4 regions of the Virgibacillus xinjiangensis genome follow, and region 4 is predicted to be linked to each of the others. Evidence: riboswitches for the same ligand, from Rfam matches in the RefSeq annotation. Region 4 holds a riboswitch; each other region holds the start of a gene.
What was found. A riboswitch is a leader RNA that binds a small molecule or an ion and turns the genes downstream of it on or off. The one in region 4 is predicted to bind thiamine pyrophosphate.

Region 1 (7,439 bases), on a different contig from region 4:
CCAGAAAGAGGATACAAATGTTGGGGTCAATGTCCCTTCCGCTCCATAAGGTGTAACCAGATTGATATTTTCATTGGCTAGATCCTCCATAATGGCCGTAATTCCTCCCCCTGCAAAAATAGTTGCTATTAGGAGGATCAACGTACCGACGAACATCACACTTCCCTGGATGGCGTCCGTCAATGCCACTGCCCGGAAACCGCCAATAACAACATAAACCAGGACAGATAAAGCAAAGATGAACAATGCCGTGGTATATGGCAAGCCTGTCAATGACTCAATCAGGCGGGCTCCACCGATCCATTGTGCTGCCATGGCAGAGAATAGGAAAATAATGATGCTTAAAGCGGAAAACAGCACCACCCATTTTGACTGATAGCGTTCCTTCAGGAAATCTACCATTGTTACTGCTTTATATTTCCTGGTAACGATGGCAAATTTTTTTCCCAAAACCGTTAGGACAAAATAGCCGGTCACCACCTGAGTCATCGCCAATAGGACCCAGCCCAACCCTTCTGTATATGCAGTACCAGGACCACCTATGAAACTGCTTGCACTACCGTATGTAGCAGTCATGGTCATTGCTAAGATAAATCCGCCCATACTCCGGTCCCCCAGAAAGTAGGACTCCAGGAATGTCTCAGACGATTTCACACTCCTACTCGACCAAATGCCGACTGCGAACATTAAAACTAAGAATACAATTAACGGAATCAATGCCTGCCAGTTCATGTCTCTTCTCCCTCATCATCCAATGAAACTTCGACAAAAAACTTTTTGACGATCACCGTCACCAGAACCGCCATGACAATAAACCCCAGCACACAACTGTAAAAGAACCAAGCGGGAAACCCAAAAACATAGGAATAATCTTCCGGGTCCTTGCTGCCAAGCCCATAGGCAAACCCATACCACCAGATAAAATTGAAAATAACCAAGGCCACTCCGATAAGAGCTTCCCTATTGGCTACCTTAAACCGCTCATCCTTCCCTTCCGACTTGCTGGACACTTTTCATCCCCCATTTCTAAAAAGTTATACTATTCTTTCGAATATAACCTATCAAGTTTTATCTGTAAATATCCTGTACTTATGCCATAAGTATATCTAATATCCTTGCATGTTTGCACGTTTTCCTTCTTTCAGTGGGTATGATAGTGTAGTTATGTCGTAAATTCATTCAATTGTCAGCCATCTTATTCATGCTGAACCTCCCGGTCTCTGTAAAAGATATAGATTTTTTGTAAAAAACCCTTGAAAAATAGTTGGTAACCCTTTATAATTTATATTTGTGATAGCCAATATGGGGCATTAGCTCAGCTGGGAGAGCGCTTCGCTGGCAGCGAAGAGGTCAGCGGTTCGAGCCCGCTATGCTCCATCAAAAAAAGAGAAGCTTCCTTATATGATAAGGAAGCTTCTCTTTTTTTAGATTCTTTTCTTACACCTATCCAACTTATCCTTTTGTAAATGGGAAGATTCTACTGACAAACGCTCACTTCTTTGTTATGATAAAACAGAAAACTCAATAAACGTAAAACTACTAGGGGTGCCGAAACACAGGCTGAGAGGAAAGATGAATTTTCCGACCCTTATGGACCTGATCTGGATCATACCAGCGGAGGGAAGTAGTCAGACAAAATGTCATCTATTTTCAGCTTGTTCAAGCCAGGTCCTATATGGGATCTGGCTTTTTTGGTGCCCCAAAAGGGGAGAAAGATGTGAACCGTACACATTTACTTACAGTAATGGCTGTTTTCATTGCAATTGGGACAATAACTTCCCAGTTGCTCTGGTTTCCTGCCGGCATAGCAAAAGCTTATCCAGTACAGCATGCGATCAATGTTATGGCCGCTGTGATCCTCGGCCCGGGGCCGGCAATAGTCATCGCTTTTATGATCAGCCTTTTAAGGAATATGCTGGGGCTTGGTACACTACTTGCCTTTCCTGGAGCGATGGTGGGCGCATTCTTGGCAGGAATTCTATACCGCTGGTTGGGTCGGAAAATTTGGGCTGCTGCAGGAGAAGCAGTTGGCAGCGGCATTGTCGGGGCTTTATTTGCCGTTCCCTTTGCCAATATCTTGATGGGCAGCTCTGCCGGTGCCCTGGCGTTTATCCCGCCATTTGTCGTTAGCAGCAGTACTGGAGCAATCATCGGATGGTTTATCGTTACGAAGCTATCCACCAATAATGCCTTAGAGCTTACAGGGAGGAACTCATAATGAAACATATACCATGCGCCTTAACGATTGCCGGCACGGACCCCAGTGGTGGAGCGGGAATCCAGGCTGACTTAAAAACTTTCCAGGAATTAAAAAGCTACGGCATGTCTGTCATCACTTCGGTAGTTGCACAAAACACGACAGGAGTGCAGGCTGTCCAAGACATACCACCAGACATGATTGCCAGTCAGCTTGAATCTGTTCTATCAGATATGCCGGTAGATGCCTATAAAACCGGCATGATCAGCAATATTCCCATGATGGAAGTGATTGAACAGAAGATGGCCGCGCTCCGCATCCCTTATGTTATGGATCCAGTGATGGTTGCGACCAGCGGGGATGCACTTATAGAAAGGGAGGCCAGAGCTTTTCTTCGTAAACATCTTGTTCCATTGACGTCACTGATTACACCGAATATACCAGAGGCTGAATTTCTCATAGACAAAGGGATTGATAGCACACAGGATATGAAGTCGGCAGCTAAGGAACTTGTCCATACGTATGGAGCCGGAGCCGCTCTAATTAAAGGAGGGCATATCGAAGGAGATGCCACAGACTTCTTGTATGATGGCCACGATATGTATGCTTTTTCGGCCGAAAGAATTCACACAACCAGCACACATGGAACAGGGTGCACCTATTCAGCAGCAATCACTGCATCTCTCAGTCAAGGAATTCCTTTGGTAGAGTCTGTAAAGATTGCGAAAAAGTTTATAACAGCTGCCATCCAACATGCATCCGGACTTGGGGAGGGAAATGGGCCGACAAACCATTGGGCTCTCAGAGAAGAGGGAGTGAAACAATGAAAGAAGCTATTATTACAGAAGTCAGAAAGCAGCAACCGTTGATTCACCATTTAACCAACCAGGTGGTCATGAATTTCTCAGCAAATGGCTTGCTCTCTTTTGGGGCTTCCCCCGTAATGGCCAAAGCTGAGGAAGAGGCTGCAGAAATGGCTGCCCATGCCGACGGGCTGCTTATAAATATAGGAACCCTTACAGCATCCGACTTAAAAGCGATGATCTTTGCAGGGAGGACCGCCAACCAGAAAGGCATCCCGGTAGTCCTGGATCCTGTCGGGGTTGCGGCTACCTCCTTCCGGCGCAATGCTGTTGAACAGTTACTAGCTGAAGTGCAGCCGACGGCCATTAAAGGAAATGCCGGAGAAATGGCCCATTTGGTGGGACTTCCTTGGGAAACAAAAGGTGTCGACTCTATAGGAGGTGATGCAGAGCATATCGCCGCCCAAGTCGCAAGAACTTATGAAACGACTGCGATTGTTACCGGTGCAAAGGATATTATTTGTACTGGCAACAGAAATTCCGAAAATAATACGGGACATCCCCTTCTCGCAAAAATAACCGGAGCTGGCTGTTTACTGGGATCCATTTTGACGGCTTGCTTAACAACCAGCCATCCAATCCAACAACAGGCACTTGCCGCTACGGAATTCTATGGCACAGCAGCCGAATATGCAGCAGAAATTTCAGGAACGGATAGACCTGGCACTTTTATGCCTCTATTCATAGATGCACTCCACAAGCATCCAGCTGACTTTCATATAAGGAGGAACACAAATGAGTGAACCAATCCGGCACGCACTCAGAAAATACTTGATTATGGGCAGCCAAGACTGTCAGCGCCCTCCAGATGAGATCTTGCGTGATGCAATTGCGGCAGGTATAACCGCCTTTCAGTTCCGTGAAAAAGGGGCTGGCTCCCTAAAAGGAGATAAAAAAAGGATTCTAGGTCTGGAACTGAGAGATATTTGTCGAACCCATCACATTCCTTTCATCATAAATGATGACCTCTCCCTGGCTGAAGAATTGGACGCGGATGGCATTCATGTCGGGCAAGATGACAAATCGGCAGAAGAGGTTAGGAGAATGTTTCCAAACAAAATTCTCGGTCTTTCCGTATCCAATGACACAGAGTTAGCAGGCAGCCCTCTCTCTGTTGTTGACTATGTGGGTGCAGGTCCTGTTTTCTCTACCCGTACGAAAGCAGATGCAAAGAACCCTGTAGGGATCGAGTGGATCAAAACTCTACGAACTAAGCATCCTGCATTACCCATTGTAGGGATTGGAGGAATTACTGCAGAGAACGCACATACAGTCATCCATGCAGGAGCAGATGGAATTTCCGTGATCTCTGCAATCACTCAGGCAGCCGATATCCAGTCCGTTGTAGAGAAATTATAAATAGATAGGCTAAAGATCCCACATCGGCCCATTTTGATGATTTCGCTCCCAACCTGGAGCATCCTCCCATATAGTATAAAGAGAACATTTTAGGGGAGGACCTTTTATGAATCATCGTCCATGGCCGCCCTCAGATGAGGAGAGGCAATTCAATTTACCGCAGTTTATCTGGAACCAGTTATTCGGGCAGGGAGGGGCAGGTTTCGGTCCCCCTGGGCCAGGAGGGTTTCCAGGTGGGCCAGGAGGGCAGCCTGCTAGTGCTCCAAGCACTCCGCCACCGCCTTTCACTCCAGAACAGCCTCAATTCCAGCTGTATGCAGTCGACCCTGGGGGAATTCGAGGGTGCCTGTACCGCTTTACCTATATATGGTTAAGGACAGACTCTTTTTGGTTTTATCCCACCTTTGTCGGACGAAACTCCATCGCTGGTTACCGATGGCAGGGGCGCCGATGGGTATACTTCGGAATCGACCTCGACCGAATCGAATCCTTCCAGTGTTATTAACTGACATGAAACGAGCGGAACAATCAAAAGCCCTGGCTGCATAAGAGCAGCCAGGGCTTTTCAAGTTCTTATTTATCCATTTTCTTATGAATTTCCCTCTGCCAGATCAAACCTTGTTCCAGTGCCATCCTTTTCGCAATCCGAGGGGCCGTCCATAAAGGCGGCAACAACAGCAAGGAAACTGGTACAGCCGTTATAACGATTGAATTCTGGATAGAAGCAATGCTGTCTTCTCCTATGGTCAATATAACCATCGTAGTTGCCCCGAAAATCAATGCCCAGAAGACACGAAGCCAGCGTTTCGGATGGTCATTCCCAGTCAGGGTCGCTGCTACCGTATAGGACATAGTGTCCGTAGTAGTTGCCACAAATATGATGGAAACCAAAAGAAAGCCTAGTCCCATAACAGTGCCCATCGGCAGTTGATCCGTAATGGCCATTACTGCAGCAGGCATACCGCCCTCATTCAATGCATTGGACACTGAACCGGGGTTCTGCATCTCAAAATGCACGCCGGTCCCGCCTACAACGGAGAACCAAAAGTTATTGACAATAGGCGCCACGATGGACACAGCAATTATCAGTTCCCGGATGGTCCGGCCGCGGGAAATCCGGCTGATAAAAACGATCAGCATCGGAGCATAGCCGATAAACCAACCCCAGAAAAAGATCGTCCAAAATGACAGCCATCCTTCATCTCCTCGATACATGCTCATCGTGAAGAAGTTCTGGATATGAAACCCGGTGCCGCCAACAAAAGCATCAATAATAAACATGGTAGGGCCAATAATCAGTACGACTACTGCCAAAAAGATGGTGAAGCCGACATTATAGCGGCTCAGCGTTAAGATCCCTCGGTCTACACCCGTCGCTGCGGACACAGCCGCTATAAGGACAAGGGCGAAGACAACCAGGATACTTACCGTCAAGGTATTCGGCACACCGAACATATGGTTCAGACCATAGGATATCTGCAGACCCAGGAATCCGAGTGGTCCAAGCGTGCCCGCAACCGTAGCTATAATCGAAAATATATCTGCTGCGGAGCCCAAAGCGTTCTTATGGTAGATCTTCTCCCCGAAAAGAGGGAATAAAAGACCTCTGGGCTTAAGGGGATAACCTTTACTGTAATGCACATACATCATGACGATTACAGCAAGAGTCCCTAAGATAGCCCACGCCGTGAATCCCCAGTGCAAAAAAGCTTGTGCAAAGGCTGCTTGAGGGTTGTTGAATTCTCCCCCTCCAAACAACGGGGGTGTATCCATGTAGTGATACATCGGCTCGGAAGCAGCCCAGAATACGCCTCCACTCGCCAAAAGGGTTACAAGGATCATAGCAACCCAACGGAAGTAATTATACTTTGGTTCTGTTTGATTACCGAGACGGACCTTTCCATATTTAGAGACAGCCAGCCCCAGTCCAACTAAGAAATTACCAAGCAGCAAGAGCTGCCAATATGCTCCGAACAAGTCAGACGAATAGGCAAACAATGTGTTGACCGTTTCTCCTACCCTTTCATTGCTGATCAGGGAAAGGACAATAAATATAATTAAAAAACTGCCGCTTATAATGAATACTGGCCAATCCAATCGATTCTTCTTCTTTTTACTTTCTGATTCCACACTTTTCCTCCTAAGTTGATTCACAAGCAAGTGTCTAAAACTATACTGCCATGTCATAAAGACCGTTGAATGGAGAGCAGGTGGCCTGAATGAACACCGGCATAGGCACCATGTACAGACTCCATCAACTTGCCCTGATTCTATATTAGTTTACTATTATAGGCAGGTTTTATGTAATAGTCAACAAAGGTGGGGTTCCTCACTTCTGCACAGAAATATGCATATGGCTATCCAACGCCTGCTTCAAGGAACTGTAGGTTTGGATGGTGGAAAAGTCCACACCCAGACTCACCATCGTTTGGGATACTTCCGGTCGAATGCCGGCAATTATGGTTTCTACCCCAATCAACTCCAGTGATTGGATAATCTTATATATATTATACGCAACCATGGTGTCCACCAGTTTCACACCCGAGAGATCGATGAATAGATGGCTCAGATCCTTCTTGCTAGCCTCATCGAGTGCTGTTTTCATCAGAAGTTCTGCCCGGTTTTCATTAATGCCCCCAATGATCGGGAGTACTGCAACTTCGTTGAAAATAGTGATCACCGGCGCAGATAGACGCAAAAATTCGTCTTCTGCCTGTTTCATGCGTTCGTCGTATGAATCGATATATGCTTTTGTAAATGAAGAAATGACTTGGTCAAAAAGAGCATCAAAGATATCTGCCGTTTCCAAGGCGACGACAGCGGAAGCTTTCAATTCCAGCATGATCTCTTTCAGCTGCTGCCAGGTCTCTCTTCTGGCTGCTGCCAGTTGCTTAATGGAGTCATCAAGATGTTTTTCATTACGCAATGCCAATTCCCCGGTATTTTTTCCATAAAGAAGGGAGCGTTCATTGGACGATACATCTTTTCCTTGCAAAGCATCAGCCAAAATATCCAGGAAC
Region 2 (7,439 bases), on a different contig from region 4:
TCAGAATGAATAATAAGGAAAGGGCTCCGAAACAGAGAGAGCGGAGCGCGAGGCTGATTCCGGTCTGAATGCTGCCTGTGGTGATTTCCAGGTTCCACAAGGTGAATACCACTTCCCCATAAGAAAACGTCTGATTGGCGTACAACACCGTCATCCAGGCAAAGCCAAGGGCAACCAATACAAAGGGGCTGAATAGCTTCAGCCAGCGGAGCACAGGAATATCGGACATGGTAAAAGTAATGCCGAGAATAAAGACGAAATACAACAGCGGCGTGAACACATCAAACGTAAAACCAAGCAGAATACCAGGCAGCAGGACGGCGAATGCCTTGATGCTCGGATTAATGGACGAGATCATACCGTTCACCTACTCTCGATCTGTTTCTCAGCCTTGACGGCAGGGTCAACCTTGCCTCCTGCAGAAGACGGGTCTTCTCCCATAAGTCCTCCGGCTTTCCAGCAAAAGCCATTTCCCCATGCTGCAGTACAAACGCACGGTCTGCGGCATCGACGATATCCATGTCATGGGTCACGAACACGATGGCTGTACCCTTCCTCCGCAAATCCATGATATAGGTCATCAATTCAGCAGTAGTCGCTGCGTCCTGGCCGAATGTCGGCTCATCGAACAATAGGATGTCTGGTGTCTCATCGAGCACCGTTGCGACACTCAACCGTCGCTTCTGGCCGCCGCTCAATGAAAAAGGATTGCTGTGACGATGGCTTTTGAGGTGGAACTGTTCCATCCGTTCTGCTGCCGCTCTTTCCATTTCCTCCTCGGTACATCCATTCAGCTTCATTCCGAAGGTCAGCTCCTCATAGACCGTATCGGTAATGAACTGATGCTCTGGATTCTGAAAGACAAAGCCCAGCCGCCTGCGGAGCTCATTTTCCTCCCATTTCTCCAGTGAGCGGCCGGACATGGAAACATCTCCCCTCTTCGGTGTCAGGAGTCCTGCCATCAATTGAAGCAGGGTCGACTTTCCTGCCCCATTCTCACCGATGATTGCTACGAATTCTCCGCCATGGATGTCCATACTCACATCCTTCAGTATTTCCCGTCTCTTCCGGGAAAAAACAAGCCCGTTCACGGAAAGAATTTTTTCCTGTGAAGGGGATGATTCCGGAAGGAGGTCGCGCAAATCCTTTTGATGGGAATATTCTCTTGGCAGGAATACACCAATCTGTTCGAGCAGCTGTTTCTGATTGGTGAAAAGCTGATCAGGTCCATTATCGGCAATCAACTGCCCACCGTTGCCGATCACCAGCACACGGTCCAGCAATTCAAGCCAGTCATCGGCTTGGTGTTCAATGATCAGTACCGACATCCCCCGTTCCTTTTGAATGCTTTCCACCAGTTCTACGAATTCCTGGCTTGAGACCGGATCCAGATTGGCGGTCGGTTCATCAAGAATCAGCATTTCCGGCTCCAGTAAGAGTACGGCCGCTAGTGCAACCTTTTGTTTTTGCCCGCCGGACAGCTCATGAATTTTGTTTTTCTCATAGCCTTCCATGCCGACTGCTTGAAGAATGGCAGGTATCCGCTCTTTCATCTCTGAACGAGGGATTTTCCGGTTTTCCAAAGTGAAGGCCAACTCATCCTCCACGGTTATCATGCAAAACTGGCTTTCCGGATCTTGGAAGACGATGCCGATCTCCTGATTCAGCTCTCCCTTCTCAAACTCGCGGATGTTTTTCCCGTGAAAAAAGATATCCCCGGAGGCAACTCCTTCTACTGCATCAGGATAAAGCCCATTCAGACAAAGGGCGAGGCTGCTCTTCCCGGCACCGCTCGCCCCCATCAGAAGTGTCACCTCATTTGGATAAAGGTTGAAGGTTAGCTGGTCAAACAAGGGCTGCCCATCCTCCTCATAGGAAAAGGAGTAATCACGCACTTCGATCATCGGTCTCCCTCTTCCCTTATGCCACTCCATATTTCCGCTTCCTTTGCAATTCCTTCCCTAAAGCATAGCCTCGCAGGACCCCGGTTTTGGCCAGCTGGTCACTGAGCCACTTGCCAAGTACACCTGCAAGCAGCGCACCGCTGATCATCCTTACAATCAGTGTAGAAACAATCAGCCATGGTGCGAGAGCAATATTACCGGCAGAAAACAGGTTCCAGACAAAGCTGAAAATGGCGGCGGAAACTCCCGACAGCACCAATATACGCAGGCGATAATCCTTCCATTTCGTTGCCGCAAATGCAGCTTCTGCACCCAAACCTTGGATGGCGGCAGCAAGAATCAAACCGGGACCTGCTGCAGAACCGAGCAGGACCTCGACAACACCGGCAATCACCTCTGCCGTAAAAGCGACGCCAGGCTTGCGCAGGATATAGGCTGCCATGATCGACACAATGAACCAGATGCCGAAGATGATCTCGTAGCCGAACGGTGCCAATCCAAACGGAACCAGCACATTTCGGATCCCCTGCCCGACAAGGAAAAAAGCCAAATAGATGACACCGAAAACAACACCCAATACGGACATCAGGACAATTTCTTTCAATTTCCAATGCTTGGTCATATTTTCAACTCCTTATGCTTGATTTGATGGGCTGTTCGCTGAAATCGCAAACGTCATGGTCACATGGGAGACCTTTTCCTGCACGCTGTCAAAAGACTGATGCAGCGCCTGGAAAATATCCTTCACATCACCGTCCAGACGGGTGGCGTAATGGGCATGGCTGACTTCTACGTTGCGGTGTTTGGATAGATCGATCTGTTTATAGATTGCGTCCATATAATCCTCTCTGCCCATTGGATATAGGGAAAACTTGCACCCTGCCTGTTGGGAGATCTGTTGTGATTTTTCCTCATTCAATGGCTCATCCGCTTCATCCATATAAGCATCGGCTTCCGTGTCTCCTGGACAGCCGATGGAGAATGTCCCATTCATTGCCACATGGTCCCCTGTTTTAGCTGCATGCAAGAAGATCGCCTTGGTCACATCGAATACATGTGTCATCTTGCCGCGTACACAGGTGCTCACGTCATCGGTATCCTTCCATACCTTCGATGTATCCACCTCTTCCAACGCCCCGAGAATGATATCGACGAATTTGTCGCTCATCGGATACAGGGTGAATTGACACCCCGCGATTCTGCTTGTCCCACAACTTTTATTGCTCATGTTTTTTCCTCCTTTTTTTGGATATGTACAAAAAAACTGCACTCCCGCGGGAATGCAGTTTGCACGTATCGATTCATCATCTCATGTATCATACAGTGAACTGCACTTCCCCACGCTGGTATTATCCAGATCGGGTTCCAAGGGTCAGACATGTATCCTCTCAGCCGCCTTTTCGGACAGCTCCCCTAGTGCTTGTTGTCGGTTATGCAGTTTTCATGTGTCTTTATGGTATACAATCTTTCGAATTTTGTAAAGGGGATTTAGAATGGAAAAAAATACAGCTTGTTGCATACTGCTGGAGTGTCTGCGAATACTGATCCTGCCCAAACAGCAGAAAACGCCCACGGCTTTACGCCGAGGGCACTTTCTTTTTTAAGTGGCTTTGCATGTTGGACTTCGGGTATAGGATTTAGGAACTCCGAGCGTGGCTGTCTCCGACCCGGGGGTGTTTCCATCTGACGGTAGCAATGATGATTCCTGTAATGATCATCGCGGAGCCTGCCAGAATCCCTATTGTCATGGTTTCCCCTAATAGAATACTGCTGAACAGGAGGCCGAAAATCGGAACAAGAAGTGTTGATATGGTCGCGCTCACCATATCCAGCCTGCTCATGATGATGAACCAGACGGTGAAACATAGGGCTGATGCGAGAACCCCGGAGAACAGAATATAATAGATGAGGTCAAGGTTCCAACTCACCGGTTCGCCCGATTCTGTAAAAACTGTCACCAGGATGATAGCGATGGCCCCGAACAGCATTTGATAAGCGGACGACTGGATTTTTGGCAGATCCTGCACGTGCAGGCGGAAATATGTATTCGATACCGCCCAAGAAAAAGCGCCAATAATGATCAAAACTTCACCGAAGATCACTTCAGCGGGCTGACCAATCCAGATGTCCCATCCTAAAATCGTCAGCAGTCCGATCATGCCGATAGCCAAACCGATTGATTTGGCTGGTGTCAGTTTTTCATGGAGGAACCTCACTGCCAACAGGCTGCTGAACATCGGCATGGAATATAGCAGAACCGACGACTTTCCGGCATCGACAAACATGAGGCCGTACATGACCAGCAGGAAAACGATAGCCGTCTGCAGGATCCCGACGATGATGAGATGCTTCCAATATTCTTTCGGCGGCAGGCCGATTTTCATGATCCAGACGACGAGCAACAGAGTGACCGCACCTGTCCCGAAACGGAAAGAGGAAAACATGAAAGGACCCATGTATTCGAGGGCTGCCTTCATCACTACCCAGGCATAGCCCCATAATAACGTGATAAGCAATACAAGCAGCCAGACAGCCGCTTTATGTTCGGTGATCCATTTCTTTCATTTCATCAACACGGACCCTCCCTTTCTTCAAGCAATTTACCATTTATCATAGCAGTTCCTATGAGAGTAGCCAATGGAACCATTCTGTCCATTGGCAACGACAAGCCGACGGCAGCAATCTTGAGCCTCTATTATTACAAATAGATTACAAAACCTATTAACTTTCTAAAAATGATTAACAACCGCTTTACAGAATCTAAGTCATTTCGACAAAAACTATTATTATTCTCTCTTTCCATTCTACAAAAGCCGAGTGATTCCAGAGATTTCTCAAGCTAATTTTATATTTACATTACACTTCTGTTAAATCTCTCTTCTCCCTCCCCTTTTATGAGATAATACTTGTACAGCTAGGTGTGGCTGAACCAGGAAGGGAGTTAATGCTATGTTTATTCTTGTAAGAAGGATAAATGGTGCTACTGAAATTCTGACGAAATCCAACAGCGACTTGGCTAAGACATTCCCTGACTCCCAGTCGGCAGAATCGTTTGCCCAGAAACTGAATTCCAGTATCCAGCCGAATAAGCAATGGAAAGTAGAGGCTGCCAAGGAAGCGGTAACGGAATAATAACGGATGAATATAAGAAATGAGACCCCTCTCCGTGATGAATGGAAAGGGGTTTTTGAGTGGAATGGTTTTTAGCAGATATTTATAAAGTGAATTTTTCCGAGCATCGGTTGCTAATCTATACCACCGCTACGCCAACATACTTCGCTTTCCGTGGGCACGGCCTCAGTCTCCTCAGAAGAAATGCACTTCTTCCGGGGCCTTCAGACTCGTGCTGTTCCCACTGGAGTCTACGTATTTTGTCTCCGCTGGATTATATTTACTGGTTCTAGTGAGCGATTCACCATATATTCTCTTGCTAGGAAAAAGACTTAATGCTAGATAAAAAGGTTGTAACCACTACAACCAGCGGAGGAAATCCATGGAGACTCCCTCAGGAAAAGTGGCCAACGTGAGATCCTGGAGAACGATAGTTCGAGGAAGCTCACGGGTCACCCGTGGAAAGCGTAGTGGAATTTCCGCAGCGGTGTGGGATGCACACACAAGGCTTGGTAGGCAGTTCTAAAGGATTCATTTGAACTCAATGACGATGCGAGGAGACTTACGAGGCTCCCACGGAAAGCGCAGTGGAATTTCCGCAGCGGTGCAGAAGGCTCACGCAAGGCTTACTATGCTACTAGTATGAAGTACGCATTTAGCGTCCAGCATCTCCACCTACTCAAAGAAAGCCGCAGCATGACACTGCGGCAGCACTAGGGTTTAGGAGGAGGAGGAAATGACCGCCTCGATCTCGATCAGCCATTCCGGGTCGATGAGACGATCCACGCCGACGACTGTGTGGGTTGGACTCAGCTCCTTTTCTTCCGCATCAAAGAATTCCTCATAGGCAGCGAAAAACCCGTCAAAATCAGGCTCTCCTCCATTATTGGAGTCGGAAACGATATAGACACGGAGGTGGGTCACATCCGATAAAGAAAGGTCCCTTTCTTCCAGTTGGGCTTCCAGATTTTCAAAAATGCCTTTGGCCTGTGTCTCTGTATCTCCATACCTTTCATACGTGTTTTCACCATCTCCAACCATCAACGGAGGAGCTATCGTACTGAACCTCAGTTGATCATTCTTTTCCGGCAGCTCTACAGGATTGGAAATCACGGGAGAGGACAGTTCCATGAAATCCACCTCTCCAGAAGTGAAGCCTTCCTTCTCCTTGCCGGCATAGGTGAAGGAACCAACAAGCATAAACAAAGCGGACCCATATAGAAAAATAGCGGCCATGTATTTCTTTTTCATCCAATGATCATCTCCTTTGTTCCCATGTGGACCTCCTTCTCCAGTAAGCCATTCAGATTGGTTATTATTATTAATATAATTGAATATTCACAGAATATAAACCATTTCGACATACATTTTAACGAAATACAATGAAATTAGTGATTAAGCCTGTATCCTCTACGTTTTAATAGTTCCATCGCCTCAGAGATAGTAAAACAGCCCACTCAAGGGGCTGTTGGCTTTTTGTAGATATTTCTCAGATTAATGGACGGATGTTAATCAGATGACGGATCTATCCTACTTACTCATCACTTCCAATAACACGGAAATTCCGAGCCCGCCTCCGATGCCAATGGCGGACAGACAATATTTGGCCCTATGGGGCTGGGCTTCATGAAACAGCCGCGTCAGCAATATGGCACCTGATGCACCATAGGGATGGCCGAACGCAATAGCGCCGCCTCCCACATTCATTTTCTCATAGGGAATGGAGAGTTCTCGTGAAAACAGCACCGGCTTTACGGCGAATGCTTCGTTCAATTCGACCAAGTCGATGTCTGTAGGATTTAATCCTTCCTTTTCCAACAATCGTGAGGTAGCCTCTATAGCACCGATCACCGGATAATTGGGATCAACTCCAGCCACTGCGCTGTTCTTGAACCGAAGAACCGGCTCATACCCAAGTTGATCGGCTTTTTCCTCGGACATGATCAAGACAGCTGCTGCTCCATCATTGATACCGCAGCAATTCCCCATAGTTACCGTCCCATTTGCCGTGAAGCAAGGAGAAAGCCGCGCAAGCATCCGTTCATAATCTAGTCTCGGATGAATGCTTTCATCTTTCATCGGAATTCCCGGCAGTGATACAAGCTCTTCCATAAAACAGCCCTTTTTCAAGGAATCAACGGCCCGCCGGTAGCTGAGCAATGCATAGTCATCCTGCATCTCTTTGGTGATTCCGTATCTTTCGGCTATCCGATCAGCAGCCCACCCCATATCCGGATCACCGATGGATTCGGGAGAGAAGCGAGCCCGTTTCTTATATGGTGACTGGCTGCTGCTTTCCACACCACCGGCAATAAAGATTTCTCCTGCACCACCTTGGATGAGATGACATGCCAGCCGGATGGCTTCCAAGCCTGACCCACATTGCCGGTCGATTGTCAGGCCGGGAACGGAGGTAGGCTGCCC
Region 3 (7,439 bases), on a different contig from region 4:
CGACTTATATGAAAATAGAAAAATACCAACATGTCATGCATATCGTTTCAGAAGTGAAAGGTCGGTTGAGAGAAGGACTTTCGCCCCTCGATGCTCTGGCATCTTGTCTCCCTGCCGGCACTGTATCTGGTGCTCCTAAGATCCGAGCCATGCAAATTATCAACAACTTAGAGGAGAAGAAACGGGGCGTTTATGCCGGCGGTGTGGGGTTCATTAACTTCAATCAGGATGTGAATATCGCGCTAGCCATCCGATCCTTGGTAATCAAAGGCTCTCTAGCATATTTGCAAACCGGAGCCGGCATTGTCTATGATTCTCTGCCAGAGAATGAATACAGAGAGACCATGCAGAAGGCCAAATCACTCATGGAGGTGAATAACATTGATTTTATTACTGGATAATTATGATTCTTTCACCTACAACCTTTATCAATATCTATCAGAGGAATCCAGACATGTGACGGTTAAACGAAACGATCAGATTACTCTGGAAGAAATAGAGCAGATGAAACCCGAGGCAGTGATCATTTCACCAGGACCCGGCCTTCCGAATGAATCAGGAATCTGCCTGGAGGCCGTCCAGCACTTTCATCAAAGCATCCCTATTCTCGGTGTATGTCTTGGTCAACAATGTATCGCCCAGGCTTTGGGGGGCTCCTTGAGACCAGCGAAGGTCATTATGCATGGAAAGACTTCTCCCATCACCCATAATGCATCAGGGTTGTATCAAGGTCTGCCAAACCCTGTGGAGGTCATGCGTTATCATTCCTATGTCATCGACCGTCTGCCTGCTTCCACTCAGCTGGAGATTGAATCCAAATCAGATGATGATCAGGAGATCATGGGGATAAAACATCAGGAGTATCCTGTGTACGGTGTCCAATTTCACCCAGAGTCAATAGGAACCACAACAGGCAAGGATATCATCCGCAACTTTTTGAACGTGATTAGAGAGGAGAGTAATTTAAGTGAAACAATATCTTAACAAGCTGATTAACCAACAGAACTTAAGTCTCGCGGAAATGAAGGAGGCAACGAATAAATGCTTTACGGACTCGATTACAGAAGCTGAAATAGCCTCCTTCCTTACTGCTTTGCAAGCTAAAGGAGAAACTGCAGAAGAGATTACCGGCATGGTGGAAGTCATCCGGTCCCGATCCTCTTTCCAAACAGGTCCGGTGTTGCATGCCATGGACAACTGCGGAACAGGTGGAGATCAATCATACAGCTTTAATATCAGCACCACTTCCGCTTTCGTCATTGCCGGTGCAGGGGTGAAGATTGCCAAGCATGGGAACCGCAGCATTTCCAGCAGGACTGGAAGTGCAGATGTCTTGGAACATCTCGGTGTGTCTCTCTCCTTCTCCAAGGAACAAGTAGAAGAAATGCTGGAGGAAAACAACATAGCTTTCCTCTTCGCCCCCCATGTCCATGCAGCATTGAAACCTTTCACCCAGGTCCGTAAAAGCCTCGGTGTACCTACTATTTTCAATGCAATCGGTCCATTGACCAACCCGGTAAACCTTGAAACCCAACTGATAGGTGTCTATCGAAAAGAACTTCTTCCCCTCCTTGCCGAGGCCATGCATCAACTCGGAAGAAGACGCGGGGTGGTAGTGAATGGAGCAGGCAATATGGATGAAGCTTCCTTGGCCGGAGAGAACCATGTAATTGTCTTGGAGAACGGAAAACAACAAGCCATTTCTCTCTATCCCGAAGATGTCGGCTTGCCAACCTATACCATGGACGACATTCGCGGAGGCGATTCCAAAGAAAATGCAGAGATCTTAAAGGGCGTTCTACATGGCAAAAAAGGAGCCTACTATGACACAGTTCTGCTGAATGCCGGTCTCGCCCTCTTCACCAACGGGGAGGCACGGACCATCCGGGAAGGTGTCGAAGCAGCCAGAGAAAGTATCGAATCAGGGGCGGCATTGGAAAGGCTGAACCAATTGGTTGAATATAGCAGTAAAATCCCAAGCGAGGTGCTTTAAATGTCCATACTGGATAAAATCATCACGGAAAAAGAAAAAGAAGTAGCAGAATTAAAAAAGAAGGAATTCCATCGATCGCACCCTAAGTCCGTCACTAGTTTCAGGGAAAGGGTGAAGGATAGCGACAGGATGTGCATCATTTCCGAAATCAAACGGTCATCTCCTTCCAAAGGGGAAATACGATTGGATGTTGACCCTGTTGAGCAGGCAAAGCAATATGAGGCAGCAGGTGCTTCTGCGATTTCCGTATTAACCGACCGTACGTTTTTCAATGGTTCCATGGAAGATTTGAAAGCAGTCAGAGAAGCGGTTGAACTACCTATTCTTTGCAAAGATTTCATCATTCACCCTATCCAAATAGATCAGGCAAAGGATGCAGGGGCCAATATTATTCTTCTGATTGCAGCAGCACTATCGGATGAACAGCTGCATAGTCTCTACCAGTATGCATGCAGCCTGGATTTGGAAGTGTTATGCGAAGTGCATAATGAAGAAGAAATGCACCAGGTACTTCAACTGGATCCTGAAATCATAGGAATCAACAACCGTGATCTCAACACCTTCGAAGTAAATTTAGCAACAACGGAGAGGCTGGCTTCAATGGTTGCCAACCCGGATACCATCCTAATATCAGAAAGTGGAATTCGAACAGGTGGCGATGTGCTCCGTGCCAAGGAAGCAGGAGCCAACGCTATACTGGTCGGTGAAACCTTGATGAGATCCGTTAACCTGCAGGATACCTTTCACGAATTGCAGCTGACAACCCAAGAGAAAGAGGTGAAATAGTATGAAGGTGAAAATTTGTGGAGTGAAGACAATCAGCACGGCACATACCGCTATACAGGCTGGAGCGGATTTCATCGGATTCGTTTTTGCTCCGAGCACACGAAGGATCACCCCTGAAGATGCTGCATTGATTGCCCATTCCCTCCCCTCGCATGCCAATACTGTGGGAGTTTTTGTAAATGAGAGTACCGAAAACATCCTGCAGATTGCCAACCAGGTGGGGTTGGATTACATCCAGTTGCACGGTGACGAATCAGAATCAAAGGTGCAAGAACTGCCTTATAAGACAATCAAGGCCTTCCCTTTCTCTCCGCAGGAATTAGAGGGGATGGAAAAATACCCTTGTGATTATTATTTGATCGATAGTCCAAAGGGACAGAATCGTGGTGGTAATGGCACGACATTCAACTGGTCCATGACGGAAACCCTGCCAGTCAGCAGAAACAAGACCATACTAGCCGGCGGCTTGACACCTGCCAATATTCAACAGGCAATTGAAATGGTAAACCCGGCAGCAGTGGATGTCTCCAGTGGTGTGGAAACCAATGGCGAAAAAGACCCGGCAAAAATAAGAGAATTCATTAAGAAAGCAAAACAGACTAGAAAGGATGAGCCCAGTGACCATATATACCATGCCTGACAAATCAGGGCGATATGGAGATTTCGGTGGAAAATTTGTACCGGAGCTTTTGATGCCCGCCGTGAAGGAATTAGAGGAAGCCTATATCAACGCAGTTAAAGACCCGAGCTTTGTCGATGAACTTGATTATTATCTGAGACAATATATCGGCCGCGAGACCCCCTTGTATCATGCAGCAAATATATCGAAGAAACTTGGTGGCGCCGATATCTACTTGAAACGGGAGGATTTGAACCATACGGGCGCCCACAAAATCAATAACACTATCGGCCAAGCTTTGTTAACAAAGAGGATGGGAAAGAAGAAAGTGGTTGCTGAGACCGGCGCAGGCCAGCATGGTGTAGCGACTGCAACAGTTTGTGCCCTCCTTGACCTGGAATGTGTGGTATTCATGGGAGAAGAGGACATCCGGCGCCAGAAGCTGAATGTGTTCCGTATGGAATTGCTCGGTGCTGAGGTGCGCGGTGTTTCCCAAGGCAGCGGCACCTTGAAGGATGCAGTGAACGAGGCATTGCGATACTGGGTAAGTCATGTAGAGGATACTCATTATATCATTGGCTCCGTGGTAGGCCCACACCCCTTTCCACAGATTGTCCGTGATTTCCAATCGGTGATCGGAAAAGAAACGAAGAGACAGATGAAGGAACAAACAGGCGGCCTTCCCGACGCAGTCGTGGCATGTGTCGGTGGCGGCAGTAATGCCATGGGGATGTTCCATCCTTTCATTGAAGACAGCGAGGTAAAGCTATATGGAGTTGAGGCAGGCGGAGAAGGCTTGGATACGGATAAACATGCAGCTACCCTCTCTGGACTCTCTGGAGGGAAAGTCGGTATTCTGCACGGTACGATGACACACTTGCTGCAGGACAGCAATGGCCAAATTGAGGAAGCTTTCTCCATTTCTGCAGGGCTTGACTATCCAGGGGTCGGTCCAGAACACAGCCACCTGCATGCAACAGAAAGAGTGACATATACTTCCATCACGGATGAAGAGGCCTTGGAGGCGTTTCAATACTTGTCCAGAACGGAAGGAATTATCCCAGCCCTGGAAAGTGCTCATGCTGTTGCATATGCGGTCAAGCTGGCACAGCAGATGGGCAAAGGCCAATCTCTCGTGATCTGCCTATCCGGCCGAGGAGATAAAGATGTAGACCAAGTAAAAGAGAGAATCGAGGAGGATTAATAAATGGGGAAAGAAAAATTGAAGAAAACATTACAGCAAAAACAGGATACAGGCCAAAATCTGTTTGTTCCATACATTATGGCTGGTGACGGTGGTCTGGATATCTTGGAAGAACGTATCACCTTTTTGCAAGAATGCGGGGCTTCCGCTGTGGAGTTGGGTATACCATTCTCCGACCCAGTGGCAGATGGACCAACCATTCAGGAAGCGGGAATCCGAGCCTTGGAACAAGGGGTATCCCTTTCCATGGTATTGGATCACCTCTCCTCGTTTAAAGAAAAACGCAGCATTCCAGTCATTCTCATGACCTATTTCAATCCCATACTAATTTACGGGCCAGAGCGTTTTGCCAATGCTTGTGATCAAGCAGGGGTGGATGGTGTCATTATTCCCGACCTCCCTCTGGAGGAACAGCATACCATCAACGGGTTTTTGAACGAAAAAGACATAGCGTTCATCCAGCTTGCTGCCATGACGAGTCCGGATGAAAGGCTTTCAGAACTTGCTGGGAAATCAGAAGGATTCCTCTATGCTGTTTCTGTTATCGGCACTACCGGCGTGAGAGCTACTCATAACGAAAAAGTGAAAGGCTTCTTGGAAAAGCTCAAAGAATATAGCAATGTTCCTGTATTGGCAGGATTCGGAGTTTCCAACGCCGCACAAGCAAGAGAGCTTAGCAATGCGGGTGATGGTGTCATTGTCGGCAGCAGAATTGTGGACCTCCTCCATCAAGGAGAGACAGAGACCGTGAAACAGCTCATCCAGGAAAGCACACAACCAAAAGTAAAGTTATAAAATTAATTACTGCACTGTTACCAACATTTACAATTGAACGAATATAGGTTAGCATAGTATCGAATAACCATTTAAGCACTAGGGGAGCTGGACCACGGCTGAGAGGGGCAAGATGCCCTGACCCTTGCACCCGATTTAGATAATGCTAGCGTGGGAAAGTGCAGTTGATTATATATGTACTCTTTTTTTCATATATTGTCAGACTGCATTCTCCGTGAGTGCAGTCTCTTTTTTTATGGGGGCGCAAAGGGTACAAATGCCGTATCCCAGTTTAATGAGGAACAGGAGGTAACGATGTGGAGAAAGAATGGGCCTACCTGGACAGCGGTATCCAGGATGCAGCCATCAATATGGCTTTGGATGAATCATTGTTGAAGTGGCACAGCAAAGGTGAGATTCCTCCGACATTACGATTTTACGGTTGGTCTAAGCCAAGCCTGTCCCTCGGACGGTTTCAAAAGTCGAGCACGATCGACCTGGATGCTGTGCACAGGCATAACTGCCATTTTGTACGGCGGCTGACAGGAGGAAGCGCTGTCCTTCATGACAATGAACTGACCTATAGCCTTGTCATCAATGAACAGGATCCCTCCATCCCGACCTCTGTCCAGGAAGCATATCATGTCCTTTCTCAAGGTGTCCTGGAAGGGTACAAAAATATTGGAATTGCTGCAGACTTTTCTGTTCCAGAAAAAAAGCGGGATAGAGAGAGAACATCCATCTGCTTTGAAAAGCCAGCATTCTATGAGATGGTCGTAGATGGTAAAAAAATCTCTGGCAATGCCCAGACAAGAAAAGATGGAGTAGTCCTCCAGCACGGTTCTATACCAATAAGCATGAATACTGGGATGCTTTTCGACTTGTTTCGTTTCTCCTCCGAAAAGCACCGGGAACGGAAGCGCAAGGCCTTTGCCGGAAAAGCAGCAGATATTGCACAACTGACAGGTAAACAGTTGTCTTATGAGGAAATGACATCAGCGTTCAAGAAAGGATTCGAGGATGGTCTTGGAATCCATCTGCATCCATTCACCCTATCCGAGGAACAGTGGGAGGAAGTTCACCAGCTGGCGGAAACAAAATACTCATCGGAAGCATGGACACATAATACATCCAAGGAGCGTGTTAACAATGGCGAAGCAAGCAGAGTACATACGTAAACCTGAATGGCTGAAGACGAAAATCAACACAAATGAATCCTACAGGAAACTGAAACACTTGATGCGTGATAAAAAGCTGAACACTGTCTGTGAGGAAGCTCGTTGTCCAAACCTGCATGAGTGTTGGAGTGAACGAAAAACAGCTACCTTCATGATCTTGGGGGATACCTGTACAAGAGGATGCCGCTTTTGTGCTGTGAAGACAGGACTCCCAAATGAGCTCGATTGGGGAGAACCACAGCGGGTAGCCGAATCTGTCGAAGTAATGGGATTGAAACATGTAGTGGTCACCGCGGTCGCAAGAGACGATTTGAAAGATGGAGGGGCGGCAGTATTTGCTGAAACCGTCCGTCAGATCCGCAAACGAAATCCAGGAGCGACAATTGAAATACTTCCTTCCGATATGAAGGGTGACTATGAAAGTCTTCATACCTTGATGGACAGCGGACCGGATATTTTCAATCATAATATCGAAACGGTTCGCCGTCTTACTAAAAAAGTAAGGGCTATCGCCATGTACGACCGTTCCCTTCAGCTCCTTGAACGAGTGAAGGAAATTGCTCCAAACACACCGACTAAATCCAGTATCATGGTGGGGCTCGGAGAAACCAAAGAGGAGATTATCGAAGCAATGGATGATTTGCGTGCACATAACGTGGATATTGTTACAATTGGTCAATACCTCCAGCCAACCAAAAAACATCTGCAAGTAGAGCGCTATTATCATCCGGATGAATTTGAAGAACTGAAAAAGATTGCGCTCGAAAAAGGATTCACTCACTGTGAAGCCGGTCCTCTGGTACGTTCCTCCTACCACGCCGATGAGCAAGTCAGCAACGCATCAGCCCAACGCCGGGTTAAATATATGAAAGGCGTTGAAGAACA
Region 4 (7,439 bases):
CTATGAGAATGAGACGGCAGGTCTATTTTTATGGGGCTCGGGCACTTTGGTGCAAAATGATTGGAGTGGCGTCCGTTTTTCTTTGCCAATAGCAATGGCAGCTTTGGTTGTTCTGTTGGTGATGAGTTTTAAACTGGACACGCTCACCCTAGGGGATGATGTAGCTGTATCACTGGGGCAGCGGGTGAATGGCATAAAATTCATCGCCGTGCTTGCGGCCGTGCTGCTGACCTCTGTAACAGTAAGTGTTGTCGGGCCTATTGGGTTTGTAGGATTGGTCGCTCCACATATCATTAAGCTCATCGGTTATCGTAAGCATCTTCCACTGATTACTGCCTCTTTCATATGGGGAGGCGTAGTATTATTGCTGGCCGACATATTGGCTAGGATTATTGATCCATCTTTTGCGGAATTGCCGGTCGGTGCAATAACTGCTTTGATTGGTGCTCCGTGGCTTATTTATCTGGTATTGAGGATGAAAAAGGGAAGAGACGGAGAAGAGACAGCTTCCATAACAGCAGGAAAATCGACAAAAGGGCTTTCCTTGAAAATATTGATTCCCATGCTCATTGCTTTCATATTGGTGACACTCGGAATAAGTTTGGCTAGTGGAAACTATGGGGTTGAACCTGTACTGACCTTCCAGGCGCTAACTGGGGCCAATGATTTTATGCGGGGGCTTATCCTCGATCTACGATTGCCAAGAGCTTTGGTTGCCTTGTGCAGTGGAATGGTCCTTGCAGCAAGCGGACTCCTTTTTCAAGGAGTATTAAGAAACCCATTGGCAGACCCTTCCGTCATCGGCATTACCTCTGGAGCGGGGGTCGGTGCATTAGTAATGATGTATATAGTAGGAGGGGCAGCGTTTTGGGTGCCAGTGGGAGCGATGATTGGTTCGTTCGTATTCTTCGCTGCCGTCATGCTGCTAGCCATACGCGCTCGGTTCCAACCGACTACTTTGGCGCTATTGGGGATCGGTGTTTCTGCTTTTGGTTCAGCCATTATTCAAATCTTGGTGGTTCAAGCTGATATGGGCGTCGCTTCAGCCCTTACCTGGCTGTCAGGATCGACGTATGCAGCAGGCTGGACGGAACTCTTTCATTATCTGATTTGGCCTTTATTCATGCTGCCGCTTCTCTATCTCGGAATACGTGTTCTTGACACGCTTGCCCTTGGGGATGACACAGCCAAAGGTCTTGGAGTCAATGTAATGTCGACCAGATTCCAACTTGCCTTTATAGCGACTATTTTTGCTGCATTCAGTGTCGCAGCAGTGGGAGCCATTGGGTTTGTCGGATTGATTGCCCCTCATTTCTCACGGCTGCTTGCAGGTCCTTCTAATCAAAGGCTTCTTCCTGTCACCATATTGGTGGGCGGGTTACTACTTATTGTAGCAGATTTGCTGAGCCGTACAGTACTGGCTCCGAATGAAGTGCCCGCCGGGATTCTTGTAGCCATCGTAGGAGCGCCGTACTTCTTATGGCTGATGAAGAAAAGAAGTGTGTAAGGGCAAAAAAGGGAAGTTCTGTTGCAGGGCTTCCCTCTTTCAGTTAGAAAAAAGAAAGCTGCTGTCCGGAAAAACCGTGACCGCAGCTTCTGTATCTGTAATTTTATTGTTATTGTCTTGCTTTAGTCCAGTTGACCAATCCACCGTGAAGGATGATTTCCTTCTGGCGTTTGGTCAGATTATGATTAATCTGGATATTTTCTTGTTTATCCTGCAGGGTGGCTGTCAAATGGTCACCATTTGTCAATTGGCTTCTCAAATCTTTGAAGGTGATGACTTCGCCTTTCTCCAGTTTGTCATAATCTTCTTCGTTATCAAACCGTAACGGAAGGATTCCAAAATTAATCAGATTCTGCCAATGGATGCGTGCGAAGTCTTTTACCAGAACTGCACGCAGTCCTAGATACCTAGGTGCCAATGCAGCATGCTCCCGGCTGGAACCTTGGCCATAATTATAACCACCGACGATAGCATGTCCGCCGGATTCTTTGGTATTGATTGCTCGATCTGCATAAGTGGAGTCCACCTGCTCATAGGTGAATTTACTGATGCCTGGCAGATTGCTTCTATAAGGCAAGACACGTGCACCCCCTGCAAGTATTTCGTCAGTGGATATGTTATCACCGACTTTAAGAAGCACAGGAAGTTCCAAGGTATCTGGCAACTCATCCATTTCCGGCAAGGATACAATATTTGGACCTTTGACCAAATCGGTCTTTTTAGCTTCCTCTTCAGGGAGTGGGGCATCCAGTAACCGGTCATCGACATTTACATTTTCTGACTCAGACACTTTTGGATATGGCATATCCAAGGTTCGTGGGTCGGTGATTTCGCCTGTCAGTGCAGAAGCGGCAGCTACCTCCGGACTGCAAAGATAGACACTGTCTTCCCTGGTACCTGATCTTCCAGGAAAGTTCCGTGGAGTTGTACGCAGGCTGTTCCTGCCGGTTGCCGGAGCTTGCCCCATTCCAATGCAGCCATTGCAGCCGGCTTGGTGTAGTCTCGCCCCGGCACTTAGAAGGCTAGCTATATGCATATCATCCACTAGATTCGTTAACATCTGCCGAGAAGTCGGATTGATATCAAAGGATAAACCAGAGGCAATTGTTTTGTCTTTGACGATCTCTGCTGCCATGGCAAAATCTCTGAAGCCTGGATTAGCAGAGGAGCCAATGTAGGATTGATATATAGGTGTTCCAGCTACTTCTGTAACTGGTACAACATTACCAGGGCTGGATGGCTTTGCTACCAATGGTACCAGTTCAGATAGATTGATTTCATCTTCTAAATCATAGCTGGCGTCTTTATCTGCGACCACCTCGACCCAGTCGTCCTCACGATGTTGAATACGAAGGAAGTTTTTCACTTCGTGATCGGAGGGGAATACAGTAGTGGTAGCCCCAAGTTCTGCACCCATATTTGCAATGACATGACGGTCCATCGCAGAAAGGGTATCTACCCCAGGTCCATAGAATTCGATGATTTTGCCGACACCGCCTTTAACATCATAACGTCTCAGCAGTTCAAGGATGACATCTTTAGCACTTACCCAATCAGGCAGTTCACCTGTCAGCTTTATTCCGAATATCTTCGGCATAGTGATGTATATCGGCTCTCCGGCAATAGCCATGGCCACGTCGATGCCGCCCGCTCCCATGGCAAGCATGCCCATGCAACCGTTGGCACATGTATGGCTGTCGGACCCCAACAACGTCTTCCCTGGAACGGCAAGGCGCTGCATATGAACAGGGTGGCTGACACCGTTACCGGGTCTGCTGTAATAGATGCCGAACCTTTTTGCAGCGCTTTCAAGAAATAGATGGTCATCCGGGTTTTTACTATCTACTTGTATAAGGTTATGGTCAACATACTGAGCGGAGACTTCTGTCTTAGCATAATCCAGACCCATAGCTTCCAATTCCAACATGACCATCGTACCGGTTGCGTCTTGGGTCAAAGTCTGGTCTATTTTCAGACCGATCTCTTCTCCGGGCTTCATTTCACCAGATACCAAGTGGTCCTTGATCAACTTTTGTGCTACATTCAAACCCATAATTCCCAATCCTCCTTTTTATAGGTAGTTTACCTCAACAGAGATGAATTCAAACAGGGAATAGGATGGAGGAATAGAAAAGAGGCAGGTCCACCATCGGGATGCTCCTGCCTCTATTGCGTTTCTGTTATTCAGCTTTATGGGCTTCAATTTCCGAATGAATTTTGATTTCTTCTCCTACAAGGACACCACCTGTTTCTACAGGTGCATTCCATGTCAACCCGAAATCTTTACGATTAATGGTTGTCTCTGCATTGAAACCAGCAACGATGTTTCCACTCATCGGGTCCTTGCTCTGTCCTTGGTAGACAACATCAACCGTCACAGGTTTTGTTGTGCCTTTGATGGTCAGGTCGCCAGTCACATCGTACTGGTTGCTTCCCTTCTTTTTGATATCTGTGGCAACAAAGGTAATCTTCGGGTGTTTTTCGACATCGAAGAAATCTTCGCCACGAAGATGGTCGTCGCGGCCTTCTTGTCTAGTATCAATACTTGCTGCGTCAATTGTAACTTCCACTTTAGAATCCGTTAGATCTTCTACGTCAGCTTCAATTACTGCTTCAAAATCATTGAAAGCACCTTTGACTTTGGAAATCATCATATGCTTGACGGTAAATCCCACTTCACTATGCGCTGTATCCACGTTCCAAGTTGTTTTTGCCATTCAATATCCCTCCAAAAGAAATTATGCAACGTTAGTTACTCAACGTTAGTTACTTTATGTTACTTAGTATAAAATTATAAATACTGAAAGTCAAGGAAAAACATCTTTAATTCAAATATATATGATTTAGGTAATAATAATTGAGAGCCTTCATGGAAAAAGAAATTTTTCTTGAAAGGTGGAAAGGAAAGGGATCATAGGGAAATAGATTTAAAGTTGGTACTTTCCTTATTGAATTGAGAAGAGAGCTAGGATACAATACTAGTAACAAAAAAAGTGAATGGAAAGCCTGCAGGGGGAGCCATTTGGCTGAGAGTGGACGGATCGTTCAGACCCTTTGAACCTGTTAGTTAATACTAGCGTAGGGATGGTGGCTTTCTTGATGGTTGAAAAGTAATGTGAGCGGAACTGTTTCCATCAGGAAGTCTTCCCCTTTGGCATTGCTTTTTTTGTGTGCAGAAAAACGGCAAGACGGAAGGGGAGAATATTAAAATGAAGTTTGGAAAAACACTATTCCTGATAGAAGTGGCCGTATTCACTGCTTTGGCTCTTCTACTGGATATACTGCCATTCCTATCGTTCAAGATATGGGCAATGGGTGGCTCTGTTTCCTTCGCAATGATACCTGTATTTATTGTTGCATTCCGCTGGGGATTAAAAGGCGGGTTATTATCAGGGTTTCTATGGGGAGTTTTACAGGTGGCGACAGGTACAGCCTATATATTGCATCCGATTCAAGGTCTGCTGGATTATCTGGTAGCATTTACAGTAATCGGATTTGCCGGGGTGTTTGCACGTCGAATTCAGCAGGCTGTTAAAAATGGCCACACGAAAACCTATCTATCTTATATTACAGCAGGAGCATTACTCGGATCCGCACTTCGTTTTCTAGGCCATTATACAGCTGGCATCGTGTTCTTTGGTTCTGCGGTAGAAGGGCAGCCGGCATGGTTGTATTCTTTGCTGTATAATGGGTCCTATATGCTTCCATCTTTCATCCTGAGTACCTTTGTAGTCTTCTTCTTATTTCATAAGCAGCCGAGAATTCTATTAAGAAATGAATGACTTTATTGGATTCGCTCACATGAAAGATACTTTTATGACACAAAGGAATTACTTTTAAATAGAATATATAGGATGACCGGGATTACAAATCAAAGGGGGATATCCTTGGAAGAGTTGGTGGGACATTGCACGATTTGTGGGAAAGAAATTTATTGTGAAAATGGCTTCTTTGATGGAGAACAAAAGGACGGAGAATTATATTGCCATGAATGTGTTGGTATGGAGGAGTAAGACGGTTTATTAATGTGTGTCATGAAAAATAGTGGGGAGAAGAACGGACTGGTTTCATACCAGTCCGTTTCTGTATCTTAAGCCAAGTAATTCATTACATTTTCATTATTCGTTACAATCAGGAAGATTTTTCCTTCGTCCATTTCTTCCTCATATTGCTCGGCTTCCTCCTGAGAGAAGCCAATGTCTTTCAGTTTTGTCCGGAGTTCATCTCCCTGACTCTTAAACATGGTCCCTACATAATCGGAGAAGTCCATTTCATCCATACCGATGGTTTTGGCGTCTGCTCCACCGGCTACTCGTTCTGTTCGATCTTCATCATGAGAAATAACATAAACATCATCCTTGTTGATACCTTTATCCTTTAAAACGCTTACGTCCGTCTTCAACTGTTCATCATTCGTATAAGCTTTAATGAATGGTTTCATTTCAAACGCCTCCTCTAAATTAGATTTATATTTGATATTCCCATGGATAAGATGATTAAACATGGAAGGTAGCGTTTTTAATGGAGCTTGCATAGGCTGTATAACTAATTTTGATGAGAGGCGTGGTCTGTATGGGGTTGGAAATTTCCCATTGGTTATACGGTCTGTTCACGTTTGCTATTATTGTTGTCTGATTCTTCGCAAAGGTGTGGTGTTTCCTACATTATTAGGAACCTTTGTCATTGCTTGGGTATATAAAGGAAGTCTGCTTGATGGATTCACTGCCATTTTCAATGCCAATCTGGTAGCGGCACAGGAATTATTCAGTATTTTCCTGATTATTACATTTATGCTGGCACTGTTGAATTCACTAAGAGATTTAGGAGCCGATCGCAAAATGATACAGCCGATTCAACGAATGATGATCAATGGGCATGTGTCCTATTTTGTGTTAATTGGTATTACGTATCTGATTTCACTGTTCTTTTGGCCGACACCAGCAGTACCTTTGATTTGTGCCTTATTGGTCCCAGCAGCAGTGAGGGCCGGGCTGCCAGTAATGCTGGCGGCAGTTGCTATAGCTCTTGCAGGTCAGGGAATGGCCCTCTCTTCTGACTATATCGTCCAAGTAGCGCCGAGCCTTTCCGCTTCTTCAGCTGATCTGGATGCTGGACTAATCGCGGATAAAGCCTTGATTTTATCCTTGTTTGCAGGTATAACAGCCATTCTTTTTGCTTATCTGCTATACCGTAATGGAATCCGTGCTCCACAGGATCCCCTAAACGAACAGGCATATCAACAGTTGCAATCATCCACAACAGAGCATGAAGGGAATAAAGTACGGACGAAGCACTTGAATGCTTGGAGCAAAGTTTTTGCTGTTCTTGTCCCGTTATCCCTCCTGGCTGTAGTGGTTTTTATGATGTACAGTAAGCTTTTTTCCGGAAGCAGTGGGTTGGTAGGCGGGGACGGGGCTGCCTTCGTTGGCGGAGTTGCTGTCATTCTATTGCTGTTATCCACGCTGGCTTTTGGAAGGCAGCATGCACTTGATTACATTACAACCCATATTACTGATGGTTTTGTGTTTGCCTTTAAGGCCATGGGGCCGGTTATTCCAATTGCCGGCTTTTTCTTCCTTGGAAGTTCCGAATATTCCGGGATGATCCTCGGAGTAGATGGAGATGCCCCCGGACTGTTGTTCGACTTGGTAAACGCCAGCCAAGAGTATCTTCCACAAAGTGCTTTGCTAGCCGCATTGAGTGTTTTGTTGATTGGTATCATTACCGGACTTGATGGTTCCGGTTTTTCTGGTCTACCACTGACAGGAGCACTGGCGGCTTCCCTTGAAACAGGTGCAGTAGATGCTGCCACCTTGGCTGCATTGGGGCAGCTTGGAGCTATTTGGACCGGCGGGGGCACGATTGTGGCATGGTCCTCACTTATTGCGATTGCCGGTTTCTGTGGCGTGCCTGTCATGGAATTAGTACGCAA

Region 1: another riboswitch for thiamine pyrophosphate. It lies ahead of thiW (energy coupling factor transporter S component ThiW); the one in region 4 lies ahead of thiT (energy-coupled thiamine transporter ThiT).
Region 2: another riboswitch for thiamine pyrophosphate. It lies ahead of ACFOGI_RS06030 (YkoF family thiamine/hydroxymethylpyrimidine-binding protein); the one in region 4 lies ahead of thiT (energy-coupled thiamine transporter ThiT).
Region 3: another riboswitch for thiamine pyrophosphate. It lies ahead of ACFOGI_RS15605 (lipoate--protein ligase family protein); the one in region 4 lies ahead of thiT (energy-coupled thiamine transporter ThiT).

The regions. Positions count from the first base shown of each region.
Region 1 is NZ_JBHRSA010000057.1:46,929-54,367, forward strand. It holds gene panF (sodium/pantothenate symporter) at 1-732, opposite strand, end outside; gene ACFOGI_RS15720 (YhdT family protein) at 729-1,010, opposite strand; tRNA gene ACFOGI_RS15725 (tRNA-Ala) at 1,305-1,377, shown strand; TPP riboswitch at 1,532-1,640, shown strand; gene thiW (energy coupling factor transporter S component ThiW) at 1,718-2,218, shown strand; gene thiD (bifunctional hydroxymethylpyrimidine kinase/phosphomethylpyrimidine kinase) at 2,218-3,024, shown strand; gene thiM (hydroxyethylthiazole kinase) at 3,021-3,803, shown strand; gene thiE (thiamine phosphate synthase) at 3,796-4,419, shown strand; gene ACFOGI_RS15750 (BCCT family transporter) at 4,993-6,549, opposite strand; gene ACFOGI_RS15755 (STAS domain-containing protein) at 6,749-7,439, opposite strand, start outside.
Region 2 is NZ_JBHRSA010000025.1:27,766-35,204, reverse strand. It holds gene ACFOGI_RS06045 (energy-coupling factor transporter transmembrane component T family protein) at 1-358, opposite strand, end outside; gene ACFOGI_RS06040 (ABC transporter ATP-binding protein) at 342-1,904, opposite strand; gene ACFOGI_RS06035 (ECF transporter S component) at 1,921-2,526, opposite strand; gene ACFOGI_RS06030 (YkoF family thiamine/hydroxymethylpyrimidine-binding protein) at 2,539-3,132, opposite strand; TPP riboswitch at 3,223-3,329, opposite strand; gene ACFOGI_RS06025 (DMT family transporter) at 3,542-4,420, opposite strand; gene ACFOGI_RS06020 (hypothetical protein) at 4,854-5,036, shown strand; gene ACFOGI_RS06015 (Rid family hydrolase) at 5,736-6,266, opposite strand; gene ACFOGI_RS06010 (acetyl-CoA C-acyltransferase) at 6,546-7,439, opposite strand, start outside.
Region 3 is NZ_JBHRSA010000057.1:22,206-29,644, forward strand. It holds gene trpE (anthranilate synthase component I) at 1-401, shown strand, start outside; gene ACFOGI_RS15575 (anthranilate synthase component II) at 382-984, shown strand; gene trpD (anthranilate phosphoribosyltransferase) at 968-1,993, shown strand; gene trpC (indole-3-glycerol phosphate synthase TrpC) at 1,994-2,779, shown strand; gene ACFOGI_RS15590 (phosphoribosylanthranilate isomerase) at 2,781-3,419, shown strand; gene trpB (tryptophan synthase subunit beta) at 3,397-4,602, shown strand; gene trpA (tryptophan synthase subunit alpha) at 4,606-5,397, shown strand; TPP riboswitch at 5,468-5,571, shown strand; gene ACFOGI_RS15605 (lipoate--protein ligase family protein) at 5,694-6,554, shown strand; gene lipA (lipoyl synthase) at 6,526-7,439, shown strand, end outside.
Region 4 is NZ_JBHRSA010000028.1:22,058-29,496, reverse strand. It holds gene ACFOGI_RS06730 (iron ABC transporter permease) at 1-1,507, shown strand, start outside; gene ACFOGI_RS06725 (aconitate hydratase) at 1,617-3,560, opposite strand; gene ACFOGI_RS06720 (YceI family protein) at 3,688-4,224, opposite strand; TPP riboswitch at 4,509-4,609, shown strand; gene thiT (energy-coupled thiamine transporter ThiT) at 4,717-5,289, shown strand; gene ACFOGI_RS06710 (hypothetical protein) at 5,395-5,520, shown strand; gene ACFOGI_RS06705 (general stress protein) at 5,598-5,948, opposite strand; partial or broken gene ACFOGI_RS06700 (hypothetical protein) at 6,080-7,439, shown strand, end outside.